2 regions of the Clostridium sp. JN-9 genome follow, and region 1 is predicted to be linked to the other one. Evidence: a T-box and tRNA genes for the amino acid it is inferred to sense, from the RefSeq annotation. Region 1 holds a T-box; the other holds one or more tRNA genes.

The links. The T-box of region 1 lies ahead of ileS (isoleucine--tRNA ligase). A T-box ahead of a tRNA ligase gene usually reads a tRNA of that ligase, here a tRNA-Ile.
Region 2: it encodes a tRNA-Ile, which carries the amino acid that the T-box ahead of ileS (isoleucine--tRNA ligase) is inferred to sense. The anticodon was not compared.

Annotation. Positions count from the first base shown of each region.
Region 1 is NZ_CP035280.1:158,028-173,876, reverse strand. Features, by position in the region: gene EQM05_RS00885 (LacI family DNA-binding transcriptional regulator) at 1-876, opposite strand, end outside; gene ileS (isoleucine--tRNA ligase) at 1,041-4,148, opposite strand; T-box leader at 4,244-4,497, opposite strand; gene EQM05_RS00875 (sigma-70 family RNA polymerase sigma factor) at 4,887-5,405, shown strand; gene EQM05_RS00870 (DUF4179 domain-containing protein) at 5,419-6,552, shown strand; gene EQM05_RS00865 (hypothetical protein) at 6,703-6,870, opposite strand; gene EQM05_RS00860 (helix-turn-helix transcriptional regulator) at 7,144-7,359, shown strand; gene EQM05_RS00850 (S41 family peptidase) at 7,598-8,923, opposite strand; gene EQM05_RS00845 (helix-turn-helix transcriptional regulator) at 9,133-10,443, shown strand; gene EQM05_RS00840 (AAA family ATPase) at 10,944-11,450, opposite strand; gene EQM05_RS00835 (CD3324 family protein) at 11,581-11,856, opposite strand; gene EQM05_RS00830 (hypothetical protein) at 12,287-12,589, shown strand; gene EQM05_RS00825 (ABC transporter ATP-binding protein) at 12,668-13,564, shown strand; gene EQM05_RS00820 (ABC transporter permease) at 13,566-14,762, shown strand; gene EQM05_RS00815 (IS66 family transposase) at 14,954-15,849, shown strand, end outside.
Region 2 is NZ_CP035280.1:3,066,567-3,082,415, forward strand. Features, by position in the region: gene EQM05_RS14760 (ATP-dependent Clp protease ATP-binding subunit) at 1-1,696, opposite strand, end outside; gene EQM05_RS14765 (protein arginine kinase) at 1,718-2,749, opposite strand; gene EQM05_RS14770 (UvrB/UvrC motif-containing protein) at 2,761-3,282, opposite strand; gene EQM05_RS14775 (CtsR family transcriptional regulator) at 3,328-3,786, opposite strand; gene EQM05_RS14780 (ROK family protein) at 3,915-4,865, opposite strand; gene EQM05_RS14785 (hypothetical protein) at 4,960-5,187, opposite strand; gene fusA (elongation factor G) at 5,331-7,415, opposite strand; tRNA gene EQM05_RS14795 (tRNA-Asn) at 7,638-7,712, opposite strand; rRNA gene rrf (5S ribosomal RNA) at 7,746-7,862, opposite strand; rRNA gene EQM05_RS14805 (23S ribosomal RNA) at 8,072-10,979, opposite strand; tRNA gene EQM05_RS14810 (tRNA-Ile) at 11,194-11,270, opposite strand; rRNA gene EQM05_RS14815 (16S ribosomal RNA) at 11,363-12,874, opposite strand; tRNA gene EQM05_RS14820 (tRNA-Ala) at 13,327-13,402, opposite strand; tRNA gene EQM05_RS14825 (tRNA-Ile) at 13,406-13,482, opposite strand; rRNA gene rrf (5S ribosomal RNA) at 13,491-13,607, opposite strand; rRNA gene EQM05_RS14835 (23S ribosomal RNA) at 13,861-15,849, opposite strand, start outside.

The DNA.
Region 1 (15,849 bases):
AGGCTGAGATATTGTTGTAATCTTAGGATAAAAAACAGAAGCTGAATTTATATTGCCAAAGCCCATTACATCTACTTCTTCTGGGACCTTTATTCTTCTGTCCCTCAATGCATTAATTGCACCCATTGCAATTTCGTCACTAGCACAAAATAATGCATCAACCTTCTTATTATCAAATATTTTATTAGCACCGGTATAGCCGTCAATTGATTTTAAGCCGCCAAATGAAACTATGGAATCATCTATATCTATATTATTTTCCCCCAAAGCTTTTTTATAGCCTAAATATCTTAAAGCTGAGGCATTTAATTCGTCCTCATGGGAGCCAATGAATCCAATGCTCTTGTTTCCCTTATTTATTAAATACTGTACTGCATCTAAAGCTGCTCCTGTGTTGTCTATACTTACACTTGGAAATTCCTCTTCTTTGTCCCTGGTTTCAACAAGTACTGTTGGCAGCTGAAGTTCCTTAATTAATTGAATAACACTTTGTTCAAGTGAATTACTCATGTATAAAACGCCATCTACCATCTTTTCCTTAAGAACCCTTAAATACTCCTTTTCCTTCTCTGGATCCAGATCAGTGTTGCAAAGCATTATATTGTAATCGTATATATTGGCTCCGTCCTCTGCACCTCTTACTATTTCTGGATAAACAGGTATGGATATGTCAGGAATAATAATTCCTATGGTTTTTGTTCTTTGAGTTTTTAAACTTCTAGCTACTATATTTGGTCTGTATCCTAATTTATTTATAGCCTCAATAACCTTTTTCTTGGTTTCTTCATTAACTACATCCACGTCATTTAATACTCTGGATACGGTTGCAATTGACACCCCTGCTTCTCTTGCCACATCTTTGATTGATGCTGCCATATTATCAACTCCCATTTAATTTCTATTACATATTTATAATATTATACTAGTATAACCTTTTCAATACAAGGTAGTTTGTGTTATTTTGCAGGTTTGAGTATACTTTTTTGCAAATATGTTAAAAAAACAGGGCATAATATTTATTTACCATACCCTGTTCAACACTATTCTACAACTTTTACTGACAATTTAAAGTCTTCACCATTAATTTTGCAATCTGAATATTCTGCAGGTTCATTATAAAATACTGAGACAGCCAGAGTTTCTTTTTTAATTTCATCTTCATATTTTCTTACTATAGCTTCAAGCATTTTATTGTATCCAACATATAAGTTTATCTTATCTGCAACCTGGAAGCCGCTGTCTTTTCTCATATTTTGTATCTTACTTAAAATTTCTCTTAAATACCCTTCTTCTTTTAATTCATCTGTAATTGTTGTTTCTAAAACAACCCCTATTTCACCTTCGCCAGCAAATGCAAAGCCTTCTAATCCCTGCATTGTTACCAGTAAATTTTCTTTGGTAAGTTCAATGGTATTTCCCTGAACATCTACTTTTACGGTGCCGCCATTATTAATAGTTTGTGCCAGGTTCATCTGATTCATTTCTGATATTGCTTTTCTGATTCCAGGAATCAGCTTTCCATAAGCCTTTCCAAGCACAGGCAGATTTGGTTTAATTTCAAAGCTTACATACTTAGACAAGTCTGCTCCAAACTCAACCTTTTTGATATTTAATTCATCCATTATAATATCATCATAATATTCAGGAAGTGATTTAGTGCTCATGAGCATTTCACTTAGAGGCTGTCTGTTCTTTATATTAGCTGAATTTCTAGCGCTTCTTCCAAGCTTTACCACTGTATAAGCTAAATCCATATCCTTCTCTAAACTGCTGTCAACAAGGCTTTCGTCATAATTTGGCCACTTGCAGAGATGGACACTTTCAACTGCATTAGGATCCATGCTTACAACAAGACTTTGATATATGGTTTCAGTTATAAATGGTATAAAAGGTGCGGCAACCTTTGATAAGGTTACTAAAACATTATATAAAGTAGTATAAGCACCTATTTTATCATCTGTAAGCTCTGTTGACCAGTATCTTGCTCTGTTTCTTCTTACATACCAGTTTGAAAGTCTATCTACAAAGTCTTCTATTGTCAATGCTGCCTGAGTTATTCTGTAATTATCAAGATGTTCTTCAACCTGCTTTATTAAAGTATTTAATTTTGATATTATCCATCTATCCATTACATTTTCAGAAACAAAATCTGCATATTTTAAAGGATCAAATTTATCTATTTCAGCATAAAGTACATAAAATGAATATACATTCCATAGTGTACTTATAAACTTTCTTTGAGCTTCTGCAACATCTTCCTCGGAAAATCTAGTTGGAAGCCATGGTGCACTGGCTGTATAAAAATGCCACCTGGTAGCATCTGCTCCTTCTTTTTCTAATACTGTAAATGGATCCACAACATTTCCCTTATGTTTTGACATTTTAAGACCGTGTTTATCCAAAACATGCCCCAAAACAACACAATTTTCAAAGGGATTTGTATCAAATAAAGCTGTGGAAATAGCAAGCAGTGTATAGAACCATCCTCTTGTCTGGTCAACAGCCTCAGATATAAATTGTGCAGGAAAATTTTTTTCAAATACTTCCTTGTTTTCAAAAGGATAATGATGCTGTGCAAATGGCATAGAACCTGAATCAAACCAGCAGTCAATTACTTCATGGGTTCTTGTCATTTCTTTGCCGCACTTAGGACATCTAAGCTTAACATTGTCTATATAAGGTTTGTGGAATTCCAAATCCTTAGGAACATTTATCCCCTTTTCCTCCAGCTCAGCCCTGCTGCCTATGCATTCTCTATGTCCACACTGACACTCCCATATTGGAAGTGGTGTACCCCAATATCTGTCTCTGCTTATTCCCCAGTCTATTACATTCTCAAGGAACTTCCCAAATCTTCCTGTCCTTATGTTATCAGGATACCAATTTACTTTATTGTTGTTCTCAAGCAGCTTATCTCTTAAAGATGTCATCTTTACAAACCAGCTGTCCCTAGGATAATAAAGCAATGGTGTATCACATCTCCAGCAGTGAGGATATGAGTGGGTAAATTTTTCTGATTTATAAAGTATGCCTGTTTCCTTCATGTACTCTAATATTTTAGGGTCTGCTTTCTTTACAAAAATCCCTTTCCAGGGCTCTACGCAGTCAACAAATTTTCCTTCTCCATCCACAAGGTTTATAAGTGGTAATCCATATTTCTTGCCTAATAAATTATCGTCTTCACCATAAGCAGGAGCAATGTGTACTATTCCAGTACCATCTGTTAAAGTAACAAAGTCTCCGTGTACAATATAGAATGCTTTTTCCTTAGGAGTATAGAATGGGAACAGCTGCTCATATTCCATTCCTAATAATTTTTCTCCCTTGAATTCATTGACTATTTCATATTCACCTTCAAGTACATTTAATAACTTTTTAGCAAGTATTAAATTTTCACCATTATTCACTACTTCTACATAATCATACTTTTTATTTACAGCAAGAGCTACGTTGCTTGGCAGTGTCCATGGTGTTGTTGTCCATGCAAGTATATATTTATTTTCTTCACCTTTTACTTTAAATTTAACAAAAGCTGTAGACTCTCTTACGTCTTTATAGCCCTGGGCAACTTCGTGAGATGAAAGGGCTGTGCCGCATCTTGGGCAGTATGGTATAACTTTGTGGCCTTTATATAAAAGGCCTTTATCCCACATCTGCTTTAATGCCCACCACACAGATTCTATATAATCATTATGGTATGTCACATATGGATGATCCATATCTACCCAGAATCCAAGCTTCTCAGACATATCCTTCCACATATTAGCATAAGTAAATACGCTTTCCTTACACTGTTTAACAAAAGCTTCTACACCATATTCCTCGATTTGCTGTTTGCCGGATATACCCAGTTTCTTTTCTATTTCAAGTTCTACAGGAAGTCCATGAGTATCCCATCCTGCCTTTCTTAAAACCTTATATCCCTTCATTACCTTGTATCTTGGAATTAAATCCTTAATAACCCTTGTAAGCACATGGCCCACATGAGGCTTTCCATTTGCAGTTGGAGGTCCGTCATAAAATGTAAAATACTCTCCATCTTTATTAAGTGCAAAACTTTTTTCAACTATTTTATTTTCTTTCCATAGCTTTAGTACATCAGATTCTAATTCTACAAAGCTTTTTGAAGAATCTACTTTCTTATACATTATCTTTAACTCCCTTCATATTTCCCATCTTTCTGCATGAGCAGCCCATTTTACGTAATACTATGCTGCAATTATAAAATAAAAAACTCCATCCTGATTAGGACGGAGAAATAACCGCTATACCACCTATGGTGAACTTATAATTCAAGTACAACAAATATTATAACAACATCTATGATACTCTATTCTTTAACGCAGAATTACGTAATAGTTTACTTGCCTAAAATAGTTCAGATTTTCAATATTAAGCTCCCAGGTGATTTTTATTAGATTCCTTCTATGGGTTTCCATCAGCTCCCACTCTCTTTAAGAAAAAAGTCCAATTACTTTTCCTGATCAAAGCCTTTAGAATATTATATTATATACGTTTTTTGTTGTCAAATATTTTATATGCAAAAATATTCAGTATAAAACTCCATAGTATTCTACACCATGATACGGTATATATCTCCATATCTCAATGTTATAGGTGGTATACTTTTAGCTCTAATTTTTGGTATACTTTATTTTATCATTCACATGTATATAAATAACTTTATATGCAACCATTTTATTTTATTTTAAGTCTAATAAGTGTAAAGTGAGCAGCTTCAAATTTATCAGACTGAGTTTAGTAATGATATTGAAAATGAATAATTTAAGCTTTACAACATATGCGCATATGAATTTTATGACCTTTATGCATAACCCGACTATAAGAATGGAAGTTTACTCGGTGTTTCGAGGAAGGAGATAACTATGGAATTGCTAATAAAGAAGGCTCAAAATGGAGATGATGAGGCCTTTATTAAGATTATTGATGAATACATGCCTCAGATGTATAAAATAGCAAGATCCAGGCTTAAAAATGAAGAGAGTATAGGTGATGCTATACAAGAAACAATTCTTGCAGCTTTTACTAATATTAAGAAGCTTAATAAACCTTGTTATTTTAAAACCTGGATAATTAAAATTTTAATAAATAAGTGCAATGATATAATAAGCGACGATAAAGTCTTGTATGTAGATGACTATAGTTTACTAGAAAGCACCAATGCTGCTTATGTTGAAAACTCAGAGGAAAAATTAGATTTTGAAAGTATTTTAAATAAACTGCCCTATGAATACAGGCTGGTAATAGTTATGTATTACGTAAGCAGGCTTACAACAAAAGAGATCAGCGAAACACTTAATGAAAAGGAAGGCACCATTAAAAGCAGATTAAGCAGGGCCAGGCAAAAATTAAAATCAGTTTATCTTAATGAAAGTGTATTGTAGGAGGTATTAGATAATGAGTATTAATTTTGAAGATCAAATGGAAAAAATTCTAAATGATGACGTGGTAATACCAGCCAGTGTTTTAAAAAAGAAAGAAATAGCTTTTAATCAAATAAGAAAAAGTAAAAATAATAAATTTAAATTTCAATATAAACATAAGATAGCAGCGGCTGTAGCGGCTGTAGCTATAATTGGAGGAGCTGCCTTTGGAAATACTGCAATAGCCGCGGTGAAGAATTCCTTATTCGGCAATAATTATGGTGTTCAGAAAGCAGTAGATAATGGCTATATTCAAAATGTAGATAATAATATTATGAAAAGCAACGGCGTGGAGATAAAGGTAAGCAATGTTTTAAAAGACAGTAAAAGAGCTGCCCTATCCTTAAATCTAAAGTTTGCTGATAAAGATTCATTGAAATATTTTAAGAATGCTAAGCTTAGCTGCAGTATCAAGACTGATGATGGTAAAGAAATACCTCTTTCTGAAGATTATAGCTGCAGTGTAGATAAAGAAAAAGGAGAATTAGTTTTTAATGATATTCTAAACATTATGGATGGATTTGGTGATGAAAATGCTGTATCAGCAGCAAAGAGCTTCAAAGATATAAATAATTTTAACCTTCAGATCAATAAAATAGAATTGTATGCAGATGCCTCAGCCCAAATAGATCCTAAAACACTACCTAATTTAGACAATGATACCAAGAAACAATTACAAGAAGCAGGAGTAAAGTTATACAAAGTCATTGATGGTACATGGAAGACTAACATAAAACTAGATAACAAATTTAAGGATGTTAAACCAATTGTATTTAAAGCTTCTGAAAAAAATGCCTTTGTAAATATTGTTTCTGCTGAAATGCTGCCTACTGGAATGGATATTACTTTTAACTTTAATAATCAGGTAAAACCTTTAAGTCAAGATACTTTAAAAGATATTGATAATATCACATTGGTAGATGATAAAGGAACCGTATACAAGCCAACAAAATGGGTTGTAGAAACTAGTAATGGTGACAATAAAACTAATGTAACAAAGACTTTTTCCATTACAGCTTTTGATAAGATTAGCAGCTTAAAAATGATTGTCAAAGATTTAAATGGAAATACTCATGAGATTAATCTGCTTAAAGCTTCCTCCAATTAATTAAAAAATTATTGTTTATTTTTATAGAAATTTTGATATAATATAAATAAGAAAAGCTTAGTGCGACAACACTAAGCTAAGTCTTAGAACATTTATTTTGTTTTAGGGCTATTGGATAAAATTATTATGTGAATCTAAGAGCTTAAAGCACTATTCTTTGCTGGATGGGTGCTTTTTCTCTTTGCCATTGATTTCTATGTGAATTCCAAGAAATTTTACATTTATAATTAACTTAGAAATAAAAAGATTATGTTTTAACACTAATCTAATAATATAAATGGCTGCAAAACTCTTTACAATCAAATCTAGCATATCCAATACCACCCCCTAACTATGATGATATATCACCAATAGTCCAAGGGGGATAAAACGTTCAAAACCCCCGCAGCCACCCATCTGCGGTTATCATATTTTACTTGGATATTGTACCATAATTATGTAGAAGCATATAGAGGTATTTACTGGAAGTGGTAATGGATAGTTGAGCTAATTTTTTAAGTGCAAATGGAAAGCTTGCTTGACATAGATAAAAATTAGTCATACACTGATAATGGATAGTGAACTTTACATAGATTGATTGGAGGAATGGTAGTGAAAAATAGACTTGAAGAAATTAGAAAACAACATGGTATTACGCAAGAAGAGCTTGCAAAAAAACTTGAAGTAACAAGACAAACAATCAGTTCACTTGAAAATGGAAGGTATAATCCATCCATAATACTTGCTTTTAAAATCTCAAAGTTGTTTAAGGTCAGCATTGAAGAAATATTTATTTATGAGGGGGACTCTAAAGATGAAGACTTTTAATTATGTATTTATTGGACTATTAATTCTATTGAAATCAAAGCAAAAGCAAAGGCCTTTGATGTTATTGGGATAATATTTGGTATTCTTGTAATTATATATAGTATATTGAAGTACAATTTACTTATAATTTTACTTGCTGCCGCGGCTTATCTGCTTATTTTCATAGTCTATATGGCTTACTTTTCTAAATATCATAAAGAAATGTAAAAAACAAAAACTGGACCAGTTTTTGTTTCCATTAATTTTTATAAGCCTTTGCAGCTTCATAAACATCATCAATTCCTTTAGTGTAATCTATATAGGATTGCTCTATTGGTATATCAGGTGTGAAATTTTCTTCATATTCAGGTGCTAATTCAAAATATTCAGTAGAGTACGAAATTGGAATTTTAGAATTGGGCAATATAAGCTTTTTTATATCACCATAGCAATTTACATTTCCCCCTGTAGGTTCTCCTATGAATATGGCATTAGTTATTTTTTTAAGTGAAACACAGGCAATTACACCAGATGAAAATGTGTTTTTGTCTATTAGCACAAATATTTTACCATTTAGCTTCGTAATATTTGAGAGCTTCCGTGCAAATCCATTCATTAATCCAGAATCTCCACCTCTGTTATATCTTAAATCTATAATGAATTTATCTATTTCTTTATCATTAAGCTCTTTAATTAACTCATCAGTAAACTTATTGAAATCAGGATACTTTTCATAATTTTCAATTCCATAATGTTTTGCAATATTCCTGTCAATGCATTGATTATATTGGAAATACATTATTTTATCATCTGGGATATATTTATACCAAAAAGCATTGTCATAGTCATTCATGTCATTATTATACATAGACACAGTTTTAGTAAGTGAATCCTCTACGCTTACCATATTTTCTAATTTACCAGTCTGTGGTGATAAATTTAATTTTATTATATTACCCTTATCATCACTAAAACTAAACTGAACTTTGTTTTCTTTTGTTATGTTTAGAAACCTTAGTACTTCTGGTATTCGGATAAGTTCTTCATTAAGATTTTTTGACCATTGCTCATTTTCATGAGAGATTAAAGTATTAATCTTAGCCATCACTTCTTTTGTTGGTGTATTGTTCACAGAAATTAAAGTATTACCTAAAAACTTTTCATAATTCCTGTCTATAGCTATTATTTTTAAATCATCACCAAACCAATGTAGTTGAAATGGATAAAGATTAGTACCATCTTTAAATCTTGCCTCTAAATTTACGCGTAAAGCTGTATGAGCATCTCCAACAGAAGCAACTATTTGGGCCAGCTTTAATTTAATTTCATATTCCTTCAGTTCAGGGACTTCTTTTTTTAAGTCACTGAATTCTTTTTCATATTCTTCTTTTGTAATAGTATGGTAGACATTGGTATGTTTTTTTGCCAGATTCTTTTCCAAGTAATTAATATCCTCTATCCATTGTTCATTTGTTAAATTGGAAACATTACTAAGAGTTAAAGCATTGTCCTTTTTTGCAACACCGCAAGATGAAAATATAATAGCTATACATAAAATAGCTATTATCTGAAATTTCATTTTCATAGATATCACCCCCCAGGCATCCCTAGTATGTCCATTATTGACTTTAAATAAATATATAATTAGATTTTGTCAATATTCTTATTTACAATTATCTTATTGTTTATGTAAATATTACCACCACCCATAGCAAATGTAAACATTTAATTTTACATTTGTTAAATTCTGTACTATAATTTACTTGACTAAAATATTTTTATATGGAAGTGCGTATGGATAATATTAAAATTATATCTTCAGGTGAAAAAATTAAAAATATTAGAAAATCATTAGGATTAAAGCAAGATGAAATTACGGGTAATGAAATTACACGTAATCTAATTAGCATGATTGAAAATGACAAAGTTAGGCTTTCCACTAATGCTGCTGAAGTAATTGCCAATAATATCAATAATGTTTGTAAACAAAGGAATATTGATTTTAGGGTTACTGCTTCCTATCTTCTTCAGGATGAAAAGATACAAGCAACTTTGATTGTGGATAAATATATAAAATTTCTAAATGAAAATTCAAATAATTCCTCTATGAATTTATCCGATGACATAGAGGGAATAGACCAGTTCTTAATAAATAACGAGGTAGACATCAATAAAAAAATAACCGTCTATAAAATTATTGGGAATATATTTAATCTTAAAAACGAGTATCATAGCAGTTATACATATTATTTAAAAGCTTTTGAAAATGGTAATAAAATATTATCTAATACAGAATTGGCTGATTTGCTGATTAAACTTATGTATTGTTGCATTAAGCTTAACAGATATAATGAAGCTTTATATTTTGGGAAACTTGTTTTAAATTATAATCAGTTACCAGACAAATTGAAATTTAAATTGTCATTTAATAGTGCATTAGCTTATAAAAAATTAAATTTATATAATGAATCACTTGAAGAAATTAATCATATAACAACTTCAATTAACGAATTGTCTAATGATAATAAATTTAAAATATTTACTCTTAAAGCAAATTGCCTTCAGGAAATTAAATATTATAAAGAAGCCCTGGATGAGTATAAGCATATTTTATCAGTTCTGGGCCCAGGGGATAGGATTAAACAGTTAGTCATTATGTGCAACATGATGGATATCTATATTTATTTTGAAGATATAAAAAATGTTAAAAGATATATTGATAAAATTATTTCTATTGCAGATAATTTGGAGGAATTGCCAAAAGACGATTATGTCCCTCAAATATATTTAGAAATAGCAAATGCAGGGGTTTATATTAACAGCCTGGATATAGCAAAAGATTATTACCGTAAGGCTATTTCTTCTGCAAAACTTACGAAACAATATGAATTGCTGCTTAATTCTTTAGATAAACTTTTTGACATTTACAGTAAAGAAAATAATCTCAACGAGTTAGATAATATTAAAAATGAATTATTAGAGATAATTTCAATAGATAGCAATTTAGAAGTTCATAGGTTAATTTATAAATTCATAGATTTCTATAATACAAATGACGACAAGGATGGTATAAAAGCTTTAATAAAATTTGTTTTGGAAAGGTAAAACTTTATTTTTACCAGGGACCAGGTACCTTACAAAAACTGGAACAGTCTTTATTGTTAATATCCTAAATTAATTGCAAAAATTATTGTTTATTTTTATAAAAAGTTTGATATAATATAAATAAATATGCTTAGTGCAACAACACTAAGTAATCCTTAGAACATTTATTTTGTTTTAGGGCTATTGGATTTAATTTGATATTTAGTAAGAAAAAGTGCTAATCTTCGTTGGATGAGGCACTTTTTTCTTTGCTTTTAACTTCTATATCAAGACCTAAAAGTTTAATCTTAATTTTCAAGTAATGTATCAAGTAATGTATAAAGAGATTATGTTTTAAAAAGTATCTTACTTTTGAGCAACAATGATGGTAACATTTTCAACTTTCCAACTCATTTTTACAGTTATAAAACCAGCTTTTAATGCATCGAAAATCTTTGAATACAGTTTAATTTTATCTTCATGTGAAAAATGATGCATAGTTTGGAAAGGATAACGGGTAGTTACTCACATGTAATTTTTATTATCTTATCTACAGTTTCATTTATAGAAATATTTGTTGTATCAATTTTTACTGTGTTCATATTTTTATATAGCTCAAGACGTTCAAGAATTGTGCTTAATTCTTCGTCATCTCTTAAGTTAAGCTTCACATCATTTAAAATTCTCTCCTTAAGTGTTTCTCCTGAACAAATAAGAGTAACTTTTATAACCTCAAATTCTAAATCGCTTAATGGTTGAAGTAGAAGGTTAAAAATATCTTCATAATGTATAACCCAGTTGAAAATAACATATTCAAATGATGAATTAATAAGAAAATTCCTCAATAAATAAGTTATATTTTTTATAACCATATCTTTATTTTCATCATTTACAGTAAAAGGATTCATCATCCAACACCAATCACCATCGAGCCATACTGAATTGTTGAGTTTTTTATTAAGTTCCCTACTTGTTGCTGTTTTTCCTACACCCATAGTTCCGTTAATTATAATAAGTTTTTTTACCAAATTTAATCCCTCCGTAAAACCTTTATTACAATTCAAATAATATCATTTCATACAATAATTAATCTGCCTAAAACATTTTTCTGAAATAAAAATACGCTATAAGATAAAAACTTAATGACGCATTTTATTATTAATTTTCACTATTCATATTTGATATAATTCTTTGAATACTTTTGGGAGACAAATAATACATTTCAGAAAGAGCTCTTACAGATATACCCTCTTTGTACTTCTTATAAATCTCTGAGTTTCTAATTGAAATTTCCCTTTTACTTTCGGTAGTTTCCCCCCAAGTCCTCCTATTACATTCTTTTCTTGGAATATAAATATATTCACCATCGATATAGTTTTGAATTAATTCTAACAATTCTTCTGGTAATACATCAATTTCTTTAATATAGCTCATTATGCTCCTCCTAAATCTAATGTCTTCATAGGATTGAGCAAAGGCTATTTGATATTTTTTAATCATCAATATTTATGCAATAGCCCCTGCTAAGCATAAATAATATATCTTCTCATAAAGTCTCCTTTCCTGTCTACTTTCAATACAAATTATATGTATTTTCTGTGATACCTGTAGTTTAACATATCAGCTAAATCACTGCAAAGCTTTATTGTAATTAATTGCTATTATTGCAATCATGTTGAATCATACCAAAGGGAATGTTCCTTTGCTTTATGCATTTATTTTACAAGCTTTCTCCTTGAATTTCATATGCGAAAGTTGAGTAAATTACAAATAAGTGATATCATATACAGAAAATATAAATATTTGACAAATGATATAAATAATGTAATTATATATGTGAAGGGGAAATTTAGAAGGGGGTTTTATGGTTTTAAAAAGAAATCTAAAAAATATAGCAATTTCTTTGGCTATATTTCTATCTATTTTTTCGTTTGCTTTATCTGTAAAAGCATCCAATACTGCTGATGTTTTATCTTCATGGGATCATGTATGGCAATCAGCTGGACTTGGCACTATTGATTATGATACTAATTTAAATTATATTACTATATACTATATGAATGGATTTAATTACTCTCAAACTGAAAAGGATGCAACTACAATTGGTGACATAATTGCAGGAATATATTCTAGGGTACGCTATACAAGGACATACACCACATATTAACAGATAATAATTAATAAAAATAATAATTAATAAAATTTCCCCTTCAAATTACCTATCATATTGAGGAGGGAGAATAGTGTGTATATACTAAAATTAGATAATGTTTCAAAGAGTTTTGGGAAAAATAAAGTCCTGGATAATATCTCATTTTCCATTAATGAAGGAGAAATAGTAGGCTTTGTAGGTCCCAATGGAGTAGGAAAGACCACTACCATTAGAATAATAACTAACTTAATACATCCAGACAAAGGAAACATAAATATTTGTGGATACGATTTGCAAAAAGAAAGAGAGAAAGCTTTATCATGTATTAGCGCAATAGTTGAAAATCCTGGCCTATATACCTTTTTAAGCGGGAAAGACAATGTTGATTTTATTAGGAAAATAAATAGTGTCTCAAAAGAAAAAATGAATGATGTGATTAATTATATGGGGTTATCCAATAGAATAAATGACATTGTGAAAACATATTCATTAGGCATGAAACAAAGGCTAGCATTAGGTATATGCCTCCTAACCGAGCCTAAACTATTAATACTAGACGAGCCTACTAATGGATTAGATCCAAGTGGAACAATAGAACTTAGGAAAACAATTGTCAATCTTTCTAAAAAAAATAAAATGTCTATATTCATGTCATCACATGTATTAAGCGAGGTAGAAAAAATTTGTGACAGGGTAATTTTTATAAAAGATGGGAGAATTAATTCAATAAAATCAAATGAAAATATCAAAAATTCTCAAACATTTAAAGTATATATTGCTGAAGTAGAAAAAGCAGAAAAACTTATTAAAAATTGTGATTTTATAAATGGATATACTATAAATAATAATGAGTTTTTAATCAATATGGATAATAAAAACCTAAATGATTTATTAAAGTTATTTATGCACAATGAGTTGGATTATACTGGAATAGAAATAGTGAATTCTATGTTAGAGGACGAATACTCAAAAATATATGGGGGTAAATAAAGTGGGGACCTTAGTTATATTTGAATTTAAAAAGTTTTTTAAAAGGAAAAAAAATCTGATAGGTATACTGCTTCTAATAGTATTCACCTTTTTATATATAATATTAAATAATAGTATTGATAGTAAAAGGATATCTTCAGAAAAAAGCAGCTGTGATTTTGCAATTGAATCAGTTACTAATGCACTTAATTCCATTAAGGAGGAATATAAAAATGATAAATCAGGAGATACTTCTAAACTAAATCGTATGAAAATAATAATTGATTCTTATGAAAATCAGTTAAAATTATTAAATGAAGAAAGTAAAGCAATAGCATCAAATGACTGGAAAAGAAAATTAAGTGCGCAGATTAAATTAGATAAAGCCGCTGCACTTGATATTAGTGAAAATCGTGTTGTAAGTGGAGAAAGTCTTCAGGAAATACAAAACAGAATAGATATTAATGAAATTCTTTTAAGTAAGAATATAAAGCCAATATATTCTGATACTTCAATGACTTCATATAATTTTATTATATTATCCAGCACCAGTATTATGCCATTGTTATTAATAATAATTTTATTTTTATTAGCTTCAGATTCTGTTTCAAGTGAGGTAGATGAGGGAACATTTAAAATTTTACTTACTCAGCCTATATCAAGAAGCAAGGTAATATTTTCAAAAATAATTTCTTATAGTTTTATATGCATATTATTAGTTGCGGCTGTATATTTATTGTTTTTTATAGGCCTTGGCTTAACAAAAGGGTTTGGATCTCCATATTATCCCACAGCTTATTATACAGGAAACTTTGCTAATATTTTTGCAGGAAATAAATCATATAACAAAATATTTATAGATGCCCGAAGCTTTATATTTTATATAATTCCTATATATATATTACTAATTATTACAGTTGTTTCAATGTCAATTCTTGTTTCTACATTGATAAGTAATAGTACTGGGGCCATTTGTTTTTCAGTTATAGTGTATACTACTTATTATATTTTTAGCACTCAGTTAAAACTTTTTAAGGGATTTGCTCAGTTTGTACCTTTTACCTATAGCAATATACCAAGTATATTGAATGGTGCAAGTATTGCTCAACTAGAAAACCCAAATATAACATATACTATGGGTATAGTTGTATTAACAATAACTACATTTATTTGTTGTATATTATCTTTAACATTGTTCAAAAAGAAAGATATTTACTAATTAGTTTCTACTAGGGGTCAGGTATCTTACAATAACTGGAATAGTATTTATTATTGTAACTATTCAGCTATTAAAATAATTTAAATTTACTGTTATTATTAATTTATTGAAAAAAAGCCTTCCATTTATCATTATTTTTTGGTATCATAAAGCCTGTCTTGCAAAAACTAATGATAAGGTGGTGACACATCGTGAGTGAAGGCCAAATCATCGAGATTTACAATCAAGGTGTATCTCAGGTTATAGGTGTTATTAAAGAATTATCAAATCAAATTAAAGAACTACAATCTCAAGTAGAAACACTTTCTAAAGAGAATAAGGCTCTAAACGAGCGTGTAAAATCATTAGAAAGCCAAGTCAACAAAAACAGTAGTAATAGCAGTAAACCTCCATCGTCAGATGGCTTTAAAAAGAAGACTAAAAGTTTAAGAACAAAATCAGGTAAAAAACCTGGCGGTCAAAGGGGTCATGAGGGAACAACATTGTGTTTACATGATACTCCTGATGAAATTGAAATTCACAATGTTGAATTCTGTACTGAATGCGGAGCATCCCTAAAGGATGTACCTCCTGAAAGATATATTGTTCGTCAAATTATAGATATACCAGATGTAAAAGTTAAAATTGTAGAGCATAGAGCAGAAGTTAAAATATGTCCTCATTGTAAAAGTAAAAATACAGCTGCTTTCCCAGAAGAAATAAAGAATACAGTTCAATATGGAGAACGCCTAAAAGCGATAGCTGTTTACTTAACTCAATATCAGTTGATTCCGTATAAACGTGCTGTTGAACTCATTGAGGATTTATTTAACCATCATTTAAGTCAAGGTAGTATGGTAACCTTCAATCAAGACTGTCATGATAATTTACAAGCTATAACAAATAGGATTAGAAATAGCCTTACCTCATCTACAGGAGCAGTTCATTTTGATGAAACTGGTATTTATATAGATAAAAAACGCCAGTGGCTTCATGTTGCTTCTAATAAAAATCTTACATATTATGAATGCCATGAAAAGCGTGGTAAAAAGGCTATTGATGATATTACAATACTTCCAAACTTTACTGGGACGGCAGTCCATGATGG
Region 2 (15,849 bases), 310 kb from region 1:
CGAACATTGCTTCAGCTAATGCCTTAGACAGCTCTGTTTTACCAACACCAGTAGGTCCCAGGAAAATAAATGAACCAATTGGTCTTTTTGGATCCTTTAATCCCACCCTTGCTCTTCTGACAGCTCTTGATATTGATTTTACTGCTTCATCCTGACCTATAACTCTTTTATGCAGGATTTCTTCAAGTTTTAGTAATCTTTCGGATTCCTTTTCAGTAAGTTTTTCAACTGGAATGTTAGCCCACTTGGATACAACTGCAGCAATCTGCGGCTCGTCAACTTTTAGATTTGATACTTCTTTATATGTCTTCCAGTCATTCTTTAATCCATCTAATTTATCCTTAAGTTGTTTTTCATTATCTCTCAGCTTAGCAGCTTTTTCAAAGTCCTGTACTCGAATTGCATCCTCTTTTTCCTTTGTAGTCTTTTCAAGTTCAGACTCTATATTTTTTAAGTCAGGAGGTGTTGTCATATTTTCAATTCTTACCTTGGCAGCAGCCTCATCCATAAGGTCTATAGCTTTATCCGGAAGATATCTGTCTGTGATATATCTATCAGACAAATTCACTGCAGCTAAGATTGCATTATCTGTGATTTTTACTCTATGGTGAGCTTCATATTTATCTCTTAAGCCCTGCAGTATTTGCACTGCCTCTTCTTTTGTAGGTTCTCCAACCACTATTGGCTGAAATCTTCTTTCAAGTGCCGTATCCTTCTCTATATACTTTCTGTATTCATCAATAGTTGTGGCACCAATGCACTGAATTTCTCCTCTTGCAAGTGAAGGCTTTAAAATATTTGATGCATCAATTGCCCCTTCTGCTCCACCTGCTCCTATTATTGTATGAATTTCATCAATGAATAATATTACATTGCCAGATGTTCTTATTTCATCCATTACCTTTTTAAGTCTTTCCTCAAATTCACCTCTATACTTTGATCCTGCTACCATAGAAGATAAATCTAAAGTAACTACTCTTTTATTTTTTAATATTTCAGGTATATTTCCAGCAACTATCTTCTCAGCCAAGCCCTCAGCAATTGCAGTTTTTCCAACTCCAGGATCACCAATTAAGCAGGGATTATTTTTTGTTCTTCTGCATAAAATTTCAAGAACCCTCTGTGTCTCAGCATCTCTGCCAATTACTGGGTCAAGCTTTCCTTCACTGGCCATTTGTGTTAAATCCCTGCCATACTGGTTCAAAGTTGGCGTGTCCTGTTTTGCAGCATTAGCTGAATTACTAACTGAATTATTCTGTTCGCCAGATAAACTTTCTAATAACTCTTTTCTCAGTTTCTCAAAGTCAACACCAAGATTACTTAAAATTGTAAAAGCCACACCTTCTGCTTCCCTGATTAATGCAAGAAGCATGTGTTCTGGACTAATATAATTATGATTTAAATCCCTTGCTTCTAAAAGACTGATTTCTAAAAGTCTTTTAGTTCTTGGAGTAAGGGGGATTTCATTTCTAAATAAGTCCATGTCCCCTTTTCCTTCATATTCTTCTATAAGTTCTCTTACCCCATCTGCTGTTATTCCCATATTATTTAAAATATTTTTAGCCGTACCCTCTTCATCTAGTATTCCTAAAAGTATATGTTCTGTACCCACATAACCGTGCTGCAGGCTCTGTGCCTCCTGTTGAGCATAAACTAAAACTTTTTGTGCTCTTTCGGTAAACCTTCCAAACATCATAAAAATCACCACCCTATTTTATTAATTTTTTTGATCTAATGTTTCTCTTACGATTCGTGCCCTATAATAATTCTTGTCTTTTTCATTTAGCTTTGTATTGAAAATTTTCTGCAGCATTGCTGGTTGAGTATTAACTAATAAGCTATTTAATAGCTTTTTATCCACATTTTTAATTATTCCCAATTCTACTCCTAATCTTACTTGAGAGATTAAGTTTAGTCCCTCTGATAAATCAAGCAGTCTTGCTGACTTCAATATTCCTAAAGCCCTATGCATCCTATCCTCAATTTCATATGAATAATTTTGCATTAACTTCTGTCTTGAGATATTTTCCTGATTAATTATTTGATTTATTACAGCATTTAAGTTATTCATTATTTCTTTCTCAGTTATACCTAATGAAATCTGGTTAGATATCTGATATAAGTTGCCGCTTACCTTTGATCCCTCTCCATAGAGCCCTCTTATTGTCATTCCTACCTGAGAAACAGCTTTTAAGATATCAGTTATTTCATTACTTATGGATAAAGCAGGTAAATGCATCATAACTGATGCCCTCATTCCAGTTCCAACATTAGTTGGACAGGCTGTTAAATATCCTAATCTTTCATCATAGGCGTAATCTACTTTACTTTCAATTAAATTATCCAGATTATTTGCTGTATCATATGCCTCTTCTAAATTTAAGCTTGAAGTTATACACTGAATTCTGATATGGTCTTCTTCATTCAGCATAATACTAATCGTTTCATCTTTGTCTGAGATAAATGCAGCTTTTTTATAATTGCTTAATAATTTATAGCTAATTAAGTGCTTTTCAAAATAAGTCTTATTGTTAAGTGAATCGGATTCCCACAATTTTGTGGTTTTAAATTTATCCTTATACTCTGGTAAATCAAGTATTGAATCATTAATCATTTCAACAATTTCCTTACCTTTTTCATCGCTTAACTTATCAGGGAAAGGTATATCTTTGATATTTCTAGCAAGCCTGACTCTGCTGCTTATAACTATATCATCATTTTTTCCTTCAGCCTTCAACCAATTCTCCATACTCTTTCCTCCTAACCAATTTCCTTTTGAAGTTCTTTTATTTTATCCCTTAGTTCAGCTGCCTTTTCGTATTCCTCAGCTGCAATTGCTTTTTGCAGTTCTTCCTTAAGAGTAACTATCCTTTTCTTTTCAATGATGCCCTTTCCTAATTTTTTAGGTATTTTCCCTTTATGCTCCGAGCCCAGCTGCACTCTGTTTATTATCGGCATAACTGTCTGATTAAAACTCTTATAGCATTGACTGCATCCTAATAGTCCTGTTTTTTTAAATTCAGAATAAGTTGTGCCGCAGTTAGGACATACAAGCTCCGTATTATTATCACTATTATTAGATTGACTTATATAATCAACAATCCCACCCAGAATATTTTGAAATGTAAATGGAGCCCCTACATCAAAGAAGTCATTATTTAACTCTAACCCCTGTTTTTCTCTTGCACATTTTTCACAAAGATTAGCTTCTCTTTTTACTCCATTTACTATTTTAGTAATATGAATTGTAGCCTCGTTTTTCTTACAATTTTCACATAACATATTATCACCTCTCTAAATTATATAAATTATACCACATTATACCACCTATGTTATTATTACTAAGAACATTGATTTCAAAATATCTGCTCTTAATCTATTCTTACTTTCTGTACATGAACTCAATGTTCTGTCATTCATGGTTACTTTTATTAAATTTCCTTCTCTTTTAGTTATTAATTCGGATTCATATAAGGCATCAACTATCTGAGCAGCTGAATCATAGGTTATGCTGTCTCCAATTTTCTCGTTTACTACTTCCATAAATGGCTTGTTTTCATCAAGTAGAACCCTTTTAATAATTATACATCCGCCGCCTCCTCTTTTACTTTCTATATAATAACCCTTATCTGTTGTGAATCTGGTGGTAAGTACATAATTAATTTGAGACGGTGCACAGCTAAAATGATTTGCAAGTTCATTTCTTTGTATTTGAACCTCACCTGAATTATTATCTTCAATCATCTCTTTTATAAACTGTTCAATTACATCAGATAATCTAACCATGTTAGGCCTCCTTGTCTTTGTCTTTCTTTGACCTTTATTTTATATTAATATATTTTTTCATAAATTTCAATACTTTTATACAAAAAGAAGCTAATAATTTATTAGCTTCAAAAATATTTATTCATTAATTACTTAATTTCCATTATTGCAAGTGATACAGCACCAATTACTCCTGCATCATTGCCTAACATAGCAGGAACTATTCTGCAGTTTTCTGCCATAACCTGAAAACATCTTTTATTTACAACCTGTTGAACTTTTTCAAAAACTATGCTGCCTCCATTTGCTACACCACCGCCAATTACAAATACTTCAGGATCAAACATAGTTATTAAATTTGCAACTCCTATTCCCAAGTATTCCAGGCTCTTATCTAATACTTTTTGTGATAAAGCATCACCTTTAGCAGCTTCTTTAAATACCTCTGCAGCAGTAACCTTTTCATAATTTAATAAAGATGTGTTATCTCCATTTTTTATACACTCTATAGCTTGTCTAGCAATTGCTGTTCCTGATGCAAGTGCTTCAACGCATCCATAATTACCACAATTACACCTTGGTCCTTGTGGTTCAATTGTCATATGCCCAACTTCAAGAGCATTAAAAGTATTGCCTCTATATATCTTTCCGTTTAAAATTGCTCCGCCGCCAATGCCGGTACTTACAGTAACATACACCATGTTTTGTGTTCCTTTTCCAGCTCCAAGCATATATTCTCCTATGGCAGCAACATTAGCATCATTATCTAAAAAAGTAGGTATTTTATATTTATTTTTTATTGGTTCTACTAATTTAAAATTTTTAAATGGTAAATTCGGTGTTGTGATAATCATTCCCTTTTTAGGATCTAAAGGTCCTGGTGATCCTATTCCTATTGCTTTAATATTTTCTGTATTTTCCACTGACTCGTCAATCAGCTTGTCAATAACGGATATTATTCTTTGAAGAACTATTTGCTCCCCCTGGTCTGCATTAGTTGGTATAGTATATTTATTAATAACGTTACCCTTAATATCTGCCAGAGCACCGCTTATTTTTGTTCCCCCTAAGTCTATACCTATTACAAGATCTTTTTCCACTTTTGAAACCTCCTATGGTTTTTATTTTATTATAACATACCCATTATATATCATTACATCATAACTCTATATTTAATAGATTAAAATTTATAGCCTATTTTTTAATTGCTTCAATACAACAGCCATCCTGGTCTTCCCTTACGGTAACTGAAAAATTATTCTTTATAAGTATAGAACACATTATATCTTTTAATTCATCACTGTTATTATGCAATGTAATAGTAAGATTGTCATTTTTATCAACTATATTTACATAATCATCAAAACTACTATAATCTTGTAATTGAATATCTGAATTTACCCATAAACGATAGTCTGACATGTACTTCCGCTCCTTTAAGATGAATAATAAAAACCTAGCAATATTTTTTACATATAGCTTATAAAATATTCTGTAACATTATACCAGGTATACTTAAAAGAAAAGATCCTTGGCAGCATTAAACTGCAAAGGATCTCTTATAACTATACTTCAACATTTTGCTTCTTTGCTTTTTCAATTATTTTTTCACTCTCTGTGGGTGGTACCTCCTCGTATCTTTCAAATTTCATTGTAAAACTTCCTCTAGCCTGAGTCATTGATCTTAAATCTGTAGCATATTTAAACATTTCTGCCTGAGGAACCTCTGCAATAACTCTTTGACTTTTAGCATCCTGCTCCATACCAAGTACTCTTCCTCGTTTTTTATTTATATCTCCAATTACATCGCCCATATAATCTTCCGGTACAATAACCTCAACATGCATTATCGGCTCCAGCAGTATAGACTGAGCATCTACTAGTCCCTTTTTATAAGCTAAAGAGGCTGCTACTTTAAATGCCATTTCTGAAGAATCTACCGGGTGATAGGATCCATCATGGAGAGTTGCCCTGAGTCTTATAACCGGATATCCAGCTAATACTCCATGCTGAATGCATTCTCTTAAACCCTTTTCCACTGCAGGAATATATTGCCTTGGCACAACACCTCCTACAACCTTATCCACAAATTCTAATTCATCCCCATCGTCTCTAGGCTCGAAAAGTATTTTAACATCTCCATACTGACCATGGCCTCCAGATTGCTTTTTATGTTTTCCTTGAACATCTGCACTTTTTTTAATGGTCTCTCTGTATGGAACTTTAGGTAATTCAAGAGAAACATCAACTCCAAATTTTGTTTTAAGCTTATTTGCTATAACCTCTAAATGAGTTTCTCCTGTTCCGCATATTATAGTTGCAGCATTTTCCAAATCTCTGTATACCTTAAATGTTGGATCTTCTTCAAGGAGTTTATTTAAACCGTTTGAAATTTTATCTTCATCATTTTTAGATTTTGGTAATACTGCCCTTAATAAAGAGGGCTCAGGGAAATCAATTTTTTCAAACATTATCTTATGATTTATGTCACATAAAGTGTCTCCAGTTGATGTAAATTGTAATTTTGACACAGCACCAATATCTCCTGCTGTAATTTCATTTGCCGGTATTTGTGATTTACCTTTCAAAAAGTACAATGTGCCTATCTTCTCCTGCTTATCTTTGTTTGAATTATATATTAATGTATCAGATTTAATTTTTCCACTGATAACTCTAAATAGAGACAACTTACCCACAAATGGGTCTGCAATTGTTTTGAATACAAATGCTGATGCTGGTGCGTCCTCTTCAAATTTAATCATTTTTTCTGTGTTGCTATCAACACTTACTGTCTTTTTTCCTTCCACATCTAATGGTGAAGGGAAACACTCCACTATATCTTCTAATAATATTTCAACTCCTATTCCATGCAATGCACTTCCACACATTACTGGTGCAATGTCTCCATTAATAGAGCCCTTTATCAGACCTGTATATATCTCCTCATCACTTAACTGGCCTTCTGAGAAGTATTTATCTAAAAGCTTTTCATCTGTCTCAGCTACAGCTTCCATAATCATATTTTTACATTCATCAACTTTATCTAATAAGTCAGGTGGGACATCTCCTGGCTCCATCTTATTTGTCTTTGAATTAAAAATTCTTGCCCTTCTTGAAATAACATTTACAACTCCTGTAAATTCATTTTCCATTCCTATAGGATATTGAATTGGCACAACGGAGATGCCAAATCTATCCTTTAAACTTGTAAGAACTTTATCAAAATTGCTATTTTCACGATCAAGTTTATTTACATAAAAGGATCTTGGCATCTTATTTTCATTAACATAATCCCAAGCCTTTTCAGTTCCAACTTTTATTCCGGAAACACCAGATACAGCTATTATTACTGTGTCAACAGCCTTTAAACCTTCTATTGCTTCTCCTACGAAATCAAAATATCCTGGCATGTCAACTATATTAATTTTAGTATTATCATATTCACATGGTGCAATTGCTGTGGATATGGATATTTTTCTTTTCTTTTCTTCCGGATCAAAATCACATACTGTATTTTCTTCTTCTATTTTACCTAATCTATCGCTTGCCTTAGTGTAGTAAAGTATTGCTTCTGCTAATGTAGTTTTACCAGATCCGCTGTGGCCAACAAAGCCTACATTTCTCAAGTTTTTTGTTTTCAAATCTTTCATAAGCAATTCCCCCTTAAAACTATTTGGCTTTAATAAATATATTCTATTTATTTATTAAAATTCCTTTTAAAATAATTTAAATTTTCTAAATTATTTGTTAATATATTTATTAGCAAAATTTAGAAACATTATTCATGTATTTAAAAAAGAAAAAGCTAATAATTATCTACCGAAATAAATTAATTATTAGCTTTATTATTATAACCATTCAAAAAATAAAAATGGCTCCGCGAAAAGGATTCGAACCTTCAACCCTTCGGTTAACAGCCGAATGCTCCACCGTTGAGCTATCGCGGAACAATTTGTTAGTTAAATAAAATATTTAACTGAACCTGGCAACTACCTACTCTCCCACAGAGCCTCCCCTGCAGTACCATCGGCGCAATGAAGCTTAACCTTCGTGTTCGGAATGGGAACGGGTGTTACCTTCACGCCATCACTACCAGATACATTTACATTTAAATTTAGTGCTTTTGACATAAATACTCAGTAACCTTAAGAGGTAACCGGTGTAATTTTTAACACAAATCACAGATTTGCTAAATTACCCGTTAAATGTCATTTAGACATTTAACCCTTCACGCCATTATTACCAGATCTAAATTAAAGAACAAAGATTAAAATCTTGTTCTTTCAAAATTGCACAGTATAATTATTTGGTCAAGCCCTCGACCTATTAGTATTAGTCAGCTGAACATGTTGCCATGCTTACACCTCTAACCTATCAACCTAGTGTTCTTCTAGGGGTCTTACTAGCTTACGCTATGGGAAATCTAATCTTGAGGTGGGTTTCACGCTTAGATGCTTTCAGCGTTTATCCCGTCCCGACATAGCTACCCAGCCATGCTCCTGGCGGAACAACTGGTACACCAGAGGTCAGTCCATCCCGGTCCTCTCGTACTAAGGACAGCTCCTCTCAAATTTCCTACGCCCGCGACGGATAGGGACCGAACTGTCTCACGACGTTCTGAACCCAGCTCGCGTGCCGCTTTAATGGGCGAACAGCCCAACCCTTGGGACCTACTTCAGCCCCAGGATGCGACGAGCCGACATCGAGGTGCCAAACCTCCCCGTCGATGTGGACTCTTGGGGGAGATCAGCCTGTTATCCCCGAGGTAGCTTTTATCCGTTGAGCGATGGCCCTCCCACGAGGAACCACCGGATCACTAAGCCCGACTTTCGTCCCTGCTCCACTTGTATGTGTCGCAGTCAAGCTCCCTTCTGCCTTTGCACTCTTCGCGCGATTTCCAACCGCACTGAGGGAACTTTTGGGCGCCTCCGTTACATTTTAGGAGGCGACCGCCCCAGTCAAACTGCCCACCTAACAATGTCCCGTGACCAGTTTCATGGCCACCGGTTAGAATCTCAGTACTGTCAGGGTGGTATCCCAAGGGTGACTCCACAGAAGCTGACGCCCCTGCTTCGCAGTCTCCCACCTATCCTGTACAGACAATACCGAAACTCAATGCTAAGCTACAGTAAAGCTCTACGGGGTCTTTCCGTCCAATCGCGGGTAGCAAGCATCTTCACTTGCACTACAATTTCGCCGGATTTGTTGTCGAGACAGTGCCCAAGTCATTACGCCATTCGTGCGGGTCGGAACTTACCCGACAAGGAATTTCGCTACCTTAGGACCGTTATAGTTACGGCCGCCGTTTACTGGGGCTTAAGTTCACCGCTTCACTTACGTTAACGGATCCCCTTAACCTTCCAGCACCGGGCAGGCGTCAGCCCCTATACTTCAGCTTTCGCTTTAGCAGAGACCTGTGTTTTTGCTAAACAGTTGCTTGGGCCTATTCTCTGCGGCCTGCCGTGAGGCAGGCACCCCTTCTCCCGAAGTTACGGGGTCAATTTGCCGAGTTCCTTGACAACAATTCTTCCGATGGTCTTAGGATTCTCTCCTCACCTACCTGTGTCGGTTTGCGGTACGGGCACCAACTTCCTCCATAGAGACTTTTCTCGGCAGCGTGGAATCGGATACTTCGCGACGATAATTTCGCTCCCCATGACACCTCATCATTGATCAGACGGATTTGCCTGTCTGACCTGACTAAGTGCTTAGACGCACATCCAATAGTGCGCACATCCTATCCTCCTGCGTCATCCCATTTGTAATAACGTCAGTTGGCGGTATCGGAATATCAACCGATTGTCCATCACCTACGCCTTTCGGCCTCGGCTTAGGTCCCGACTAACCCTGAGCGGACGAACCTTCCTCAGGAAACCTTAGGTTTTCGACCAATAAGATTCTCACTTATTTCTCGCTACTTATGCCAGCATACTCACTCCTGTACAGTCCACCGCTCCTTTCGGTACGACTTCAGCCCATACAGGAAGCTCCTCTACCACGTACACGTAGTGTACATCCATAGCTTCGGTGGTAAGTTTTAGCCCCGGACATCTTCGGCGCAGGACCTCTCGACTAGTGAGCTATTACGCACTCTTTAAATGAGTGGCTGCTTCTAAGCCAACATCCTAGTTGTCTTAGAAATCCCACATCCTTTTCCACTTAACTTACACTTTGGGACCTTAGCTGATGATCTGGGCTGTTTCCCTTTTGACCACGGATCTTATCACTCGTAGTCTGACTGCTGAGATTCAAGTATATGGCATTCGGAGTTTGATAGGGTTCAGTAACTGTTGTCAGCCCCTAGCCCATTCAGTGCTCTACCTCCACTACTCATTCTCAACGCTAGCCCTAAAGCTATTTCGAGGAGAACCAGCTATCTCCGAGTTCGATTGGAATTTCTCCGCTATCCACAGCTCATCCCATGATTTTTCAACACCAATGTGGTTCGGTCCTCCACGGAATTTTACTTCCGCTTCAACCTGTCCATGGATAGGTCACCCGGTTTCGGGTCTACAGCATGCAACTAGTCGCCCTATTCAGACTCGGTTTCCCTTCGGCTCCGTACCTTAAGTACTTAACCTTGCTACATACCGTAACTCGCTGGCTCGTTCTACAAAAAGCACGTCATCACACGTTAAAGTGCTATGACCGGTTGTAGGCACACGGTTTCAGATTCTATTTCACTCCCCTTCCGGGGTTCTTTTCACCTTTCCCTCACGGTACTTCTTCACTATCGGTCACCAGTTAGTATTTAGCCTTGGGAGGTGGTCCTCCCTGCTTCCCACAAGGTTTCACGTGTCTCGTGGTACTCTGGAATAGATCTTTAAGACTTCCTTTTTCACTTACAGGGCTGTTACCTTCTACGGCGGTCCTTTCCAGAACCTTCAGTTAAATGATGTCTCACATATTGATCTATCCACAACCCCAGGAACAAGTTCCTGGTTTGGGCTCTTTCCCTTTCGCTCGCCGCTACTTAGAAAATCGATTTTTCTTTCTCTTCCTCCGGGTACTTAGATGTTTCAGTTCCCCGGGTATAGCCCTATAAACCTATGAATTCAGTTTATAGTACATACCGTTAGGTATGTGGGTTTCCCCATTTGGAAATCTCCGGATCACAGGCTATTTGCGCCTACCCGAAGCTTATCGCAGCTTATCGCGTCCTTCTTCGCCTACTGGTGCCAAGGCATTCACCATGCGCCCTTTGTAGCTTGACCTTCAAAATCTCTATAAGCGACCCATTACTGCGTCAGCTGCCTTCACTGCGGTGCTCATTTACCTTGAGTAAACTCCGCTCCTCGCTCAAGCTTTTCCTCGTCTTGTTCGCTACTATCAATTTTCCTTTAAATAAAGTAATCTTAATACAAAGGTATTTTTGTATACCTTAACTTTAATGTAAACTTTTTATACTGTGCAATTTTCAAAGAACAATGGTGGGCTTAAATGGACTCGAACCATCGACCTCACGCTTATCAGGCGTGCGCTCTAACCAGCTGAGCTATAAGCCCAAATAAATAAAGATCATAAATGATCTTTCAAAATTAAGCAGAGAAGTAAACCAAGCTTTCATGTAAGTTATCCTTACATGTCGACTCCTTAGAAAGGAGGTGATCCAGCCGCAGGTTCTCCTACGGCTACCTTGTTACGACTTCACCCCAATTACTAATCCCACCTTCGGCCGCTGACTCCTTACGGTTATCTCACGGACTTCGGGTGTTACCAGCTCTCATGGTGTGACGGGCGGTGTGTACAAGGCCCGGGAACGTATTCACCGCGACATTCTGATTCGCGATTACTAGCAACTCCAGCTTCATGTAGGCGAGTTTCAGCCTACAATCCGAACTGGGATGGGTTTTAGAGTTTGGCTCCACCTCGCGGTATTGCATCTCTCTGTACCCACCATTGTAGCACGTGTGTTGCCCTGGACATAAAGGGCATGATGATTTGACGTCATCCCCACCTTCCTCCCGGTTAACCCGGGCAGTCTCACTAGAGTGCTCAACTTAATGGTAGCAACTAATGATAAGGGTTGCGCTCGTTGCAGGACTTAACCTAACATCTCACGACACGAGCTGACGACAACCATGCACCACCTGTCTCCCTGCCCCGAAGGGCTTCGCCTATCTCTAGGTTATTCAGGGGATGTCAAGTCCAGGTAAGGTTCTTCGCGTTGCTTCGAATTAAACCACATGCTCCGCTGCTTGTGCGGGCCCCCGTCAATTCCTTTGAGTTTTAATCTTGCGATCGTACTCCCCAGGCGGAATACTTATTGTGTTAACTGCGGCACAGAAGGGGTCGATACCTCCTACACCTAGTATTCATCGTTTACGGCGTGGACTACCAGGGTATCTAATCCTGTTTGCTACCCACGCTTTCGTGCCTCAGCGTCAGTTACAGTCCAGAGAATCGCCTTCGCCACTGGTGTTCTTCCTAATCTCTACGCATTTCACCGCTACACTAGGAATTCCATTCTCCTCTCCTGCACTCTAGATATCCAGTTTGAAATGCAGTACCCAAGTTAAGCCCGGGTATTTCACATCTCACTTAAACATCCGCCTACGCACCCTTTACGCCCAGTAAATCCGGACAACGCTTGCCACCTACGTATTACCGCGGCTGCTGGCACGTAGTTAGCCGTGGCTTCCTCCTTTGGTACCGTCATTATCGTCCCAAAAGACAGAGCTTTACAATCCGAAGACCTTCATCACTCACGCGGCGTTGCTGCATCAGGGTTTCCCCCATTGTGCAATATTCCCCACTGCTGCCTCCCGTAGGAGTCTGGACCGTGTCTCAGTTCCAATGTGGCCGATCACCCTCTCAGGTCGGCTACGCATCGTTGCCTTGGTGAGCCGTTACCTCACCAACTAGCTAATGCGCCGCGGGCCCATCTCAAAGCGGATTACTCCTTTGATTAGAATATCATGTGATACCCTAATGTTATGCGGTATTAATCTCCCTTTCGGGAGGCTATCCCCCTCTTTGAGGCAGGTTGCCCACGTGTTACTCACCCGTCCGCCGCTAATCCGTCCCCCAAGGAACTTCATCGCTCGACTTGCATGTGTTAAGCACGCCGCCAGCGTTCGTCCTGAGCCAGGATCAAACTCTCAATTTAAAAGTTTGATTGCTCATTACTTTATACTCTATAAAAGAATTGCTGGTTTATTTAACAAGTTTTTACCTGTTATCTTCTCTGTTTAATTTTCAAAGATCATGTCTGTCATCTGACAGCTTTTATATCTTATCATGTTGCTTTTACATTGTCAACAAGAATTTTAAATTTAATTCAAATAAATTTTACTCGAAGACAACTATATAATAACATGGTGTCCTAACGGACGACTTATATATATTAACACTTTTGTATCTTATAATAAATAATATAATCCACAAAAAATTTGATTTATAATGTAGATACTTTATTATCCTAATATATACTTATAAATCCTCATAATGATACACCAGGTAAAGTATTAGCCCTTTTAATTTATATAATCCTATATCTATAATATAATTTTTTATAATTATATATAAAAAAGAATCATCTATAATTAGATAATTCTTTTTTGGTGGAGAATAAGGGATTCGAACCCTTGACCCCCTGCGTGCAAGGCAGGTGCTCTCCCAGCTGAGCTAATCCCCCATATGGTGGACCTTCAGGGACTCGAACCCCGGACCAACCGGTTATGAGCCGGTTGCTCTAACCAACTGAGCTAAAGATCCAATTGTTCACCTGGCAACTACCTACTCTCCCACAGAGCCTCCCCTGCAGTACCATCGGCGCAATGAAGCTTAACCTTCGTGTTCGGAATGGGAACGGGTGTTACCTTCACGCCATTATTACCAGATACATTTACATTTAAATTTAGTGTTTTTGACATAAATACTCAGTCACTTTAAGGGGTAACCGGTGTAATTTTTAACGCAAATCACAGATTTGCTAAATTACCCGTTAAATGTCATTTAGACATTTAACCCTTCACGCCATCATTACCAGATACATTTACATATCACAGTTATAAATTATATTATACAAAGATAACTTTGTCAATATATTTAAAGAAAGAAAATTGTTCTTTCAAAATTGCACAGTATAATTATTTGGTCAAGCCCTCGACCTATTAGTATTAGTCAGCTGAACATGTTGCCATGCTTACACCTCTAACCTATCAACCTAGTGTTCTTCTAGGGGTCTTACTAGCTTACGCTATGGGAAATCTAATCTTGAGGTGGGTTTCACGCTTAGATGCTTTCAGCGTTTATCCCGTCCCGACATAGCTACCCAGCCATGCTCCTGGCGGAACAACTGGTACACCAGAGGTCAGTCCATCCCGGTCCTCTCGTACTAAGGACAGCTCCTCTCAAATTTCCTACGCCCGCGACGGATAGGGACCGAACTGTCTCACGACGTTCTGAACCCAGCTCGCGTGCCGCTTTAATGGGCGAACAGCCCAACCCTTGGGACCTACTTCAGCCCCAGGATGCGACGAGCCGACATCGAGGTGCCAAACCTCCCCGTCGATGTGGACTCTTGGGGGAGATCAGCCTGTTATCCCCGAGGTAGCTTTTATCCGTTGAGCGATGGCCCTCCCACGAGGAACCACCGGATCACTAAGCCCGACTTTCGTCCCTGCTCCACTTGTATGTGTCGCAGTCAAGCTCCCTTCTGCCTTTGCACTCTTCGCGCGATTTCCAACCGCACTGAGGGAACTTTTGGGCGCCTCCGTTACATTTTAGGAGGCGACCGCCCCAGTCAAACTGCCCACCTAACAATGTCCCGTGACCAGTTTCATGGCCACCGGTTAGAATCTCAGTACTGTCAGGGTGGTATCCCAAGGGTGACTCCACAGAAGCTGACGCCCCTGCTTCGCAGTCTCCCACCTATCCTGTACAGACAATACCGAAACTCAATGCTAAGCTACAGTAAAGCTCTACGGGGTCTTTCCGTCCAATCGCGGGTAGCAAGCATCTTCACTTGCACTACAATTTCGCCGGATTTGTTGTCGAGACAGTGCCCAAGTCATTACGCCATTCGTGCGGGTCGGAACTTACCCGACAAGGAATTTCGCTACCTTAGGACCGTTATAGTTACGGCCGCCGTTTACTGGGGCTTAAGTTCACCGCTTCACTTACGTTAACGGATCCCCTTAACCTTCCAGCACCGGGCAGGCGTCAGCCCCTATACTTCAGCTTTCGCTTTAGCAGAGACCTGTGTTTTTGCTAAACAGTTGCTTGGGCCTATTCTCTGCGACCTGCCGTGAGGCAGGCACCCCTTCTCCCGAAGTTACGGGGTCAATTTGCCGAGTTCCTTGACAACAATTCTTCCGATGGTCTTAGGATTCTCTCCTCACCTACCTGTGTCGGTTTGCGGTACGGGCACCAACTTCCTCCATAGAGACTTTTCTCGGCAGCGTGGAATCGGATACTTCGCGACGATAATTTCGCTCCCCATGACACCTCATCATTGATCAGACGGATTTGCCTGTCTGACCTGACTAAGTGCTTAGACGCACATCCAATAGTGCGCACATCCTATCCTCCTGCGTCATCCCATTTGTAATAACGTCAGTTGGCGGTATCGGAATATCAACCGATTGTCCATCACCTACGCCTTTCGGCCTCGGCTTAGGTCCCGACTAACCCTGAGCGGACGAACCTTCCTCAGGAAACCTTAGGTTTTCGACCAATAAGATTCTCACTTATTTCTCGCTACTTATGCCAGCATACTCACTCCTGTACAGTCCACCGCTCCTTTCGGTACGACTTCAGCCCATACAGGAAGCTCCTCTACCACGTACACGTAGTGTACATCCATAGCTTCGGTGGTAAGTTTTAGCCCCGGACATCTTCGGCGCAGGACCTCTCGACTAGTGAGCTATTACGCACTCTTTAAATGAGTGGCTGCTTCTAAGCCAACATCCTAGTTGTCTTAGAAATCCCACATCCTTTTCCACTTAACTTACACTTTGGGACCTTAGCTGATGATCTGGGCTGTTTCCCTTTTGACCACGGATCTTATCACTCGTAGTCTGACTGCTGAGATTCAAGTATATGGCATTCGGAGTTTGATAGGGTTCAGTAACTGTTGTC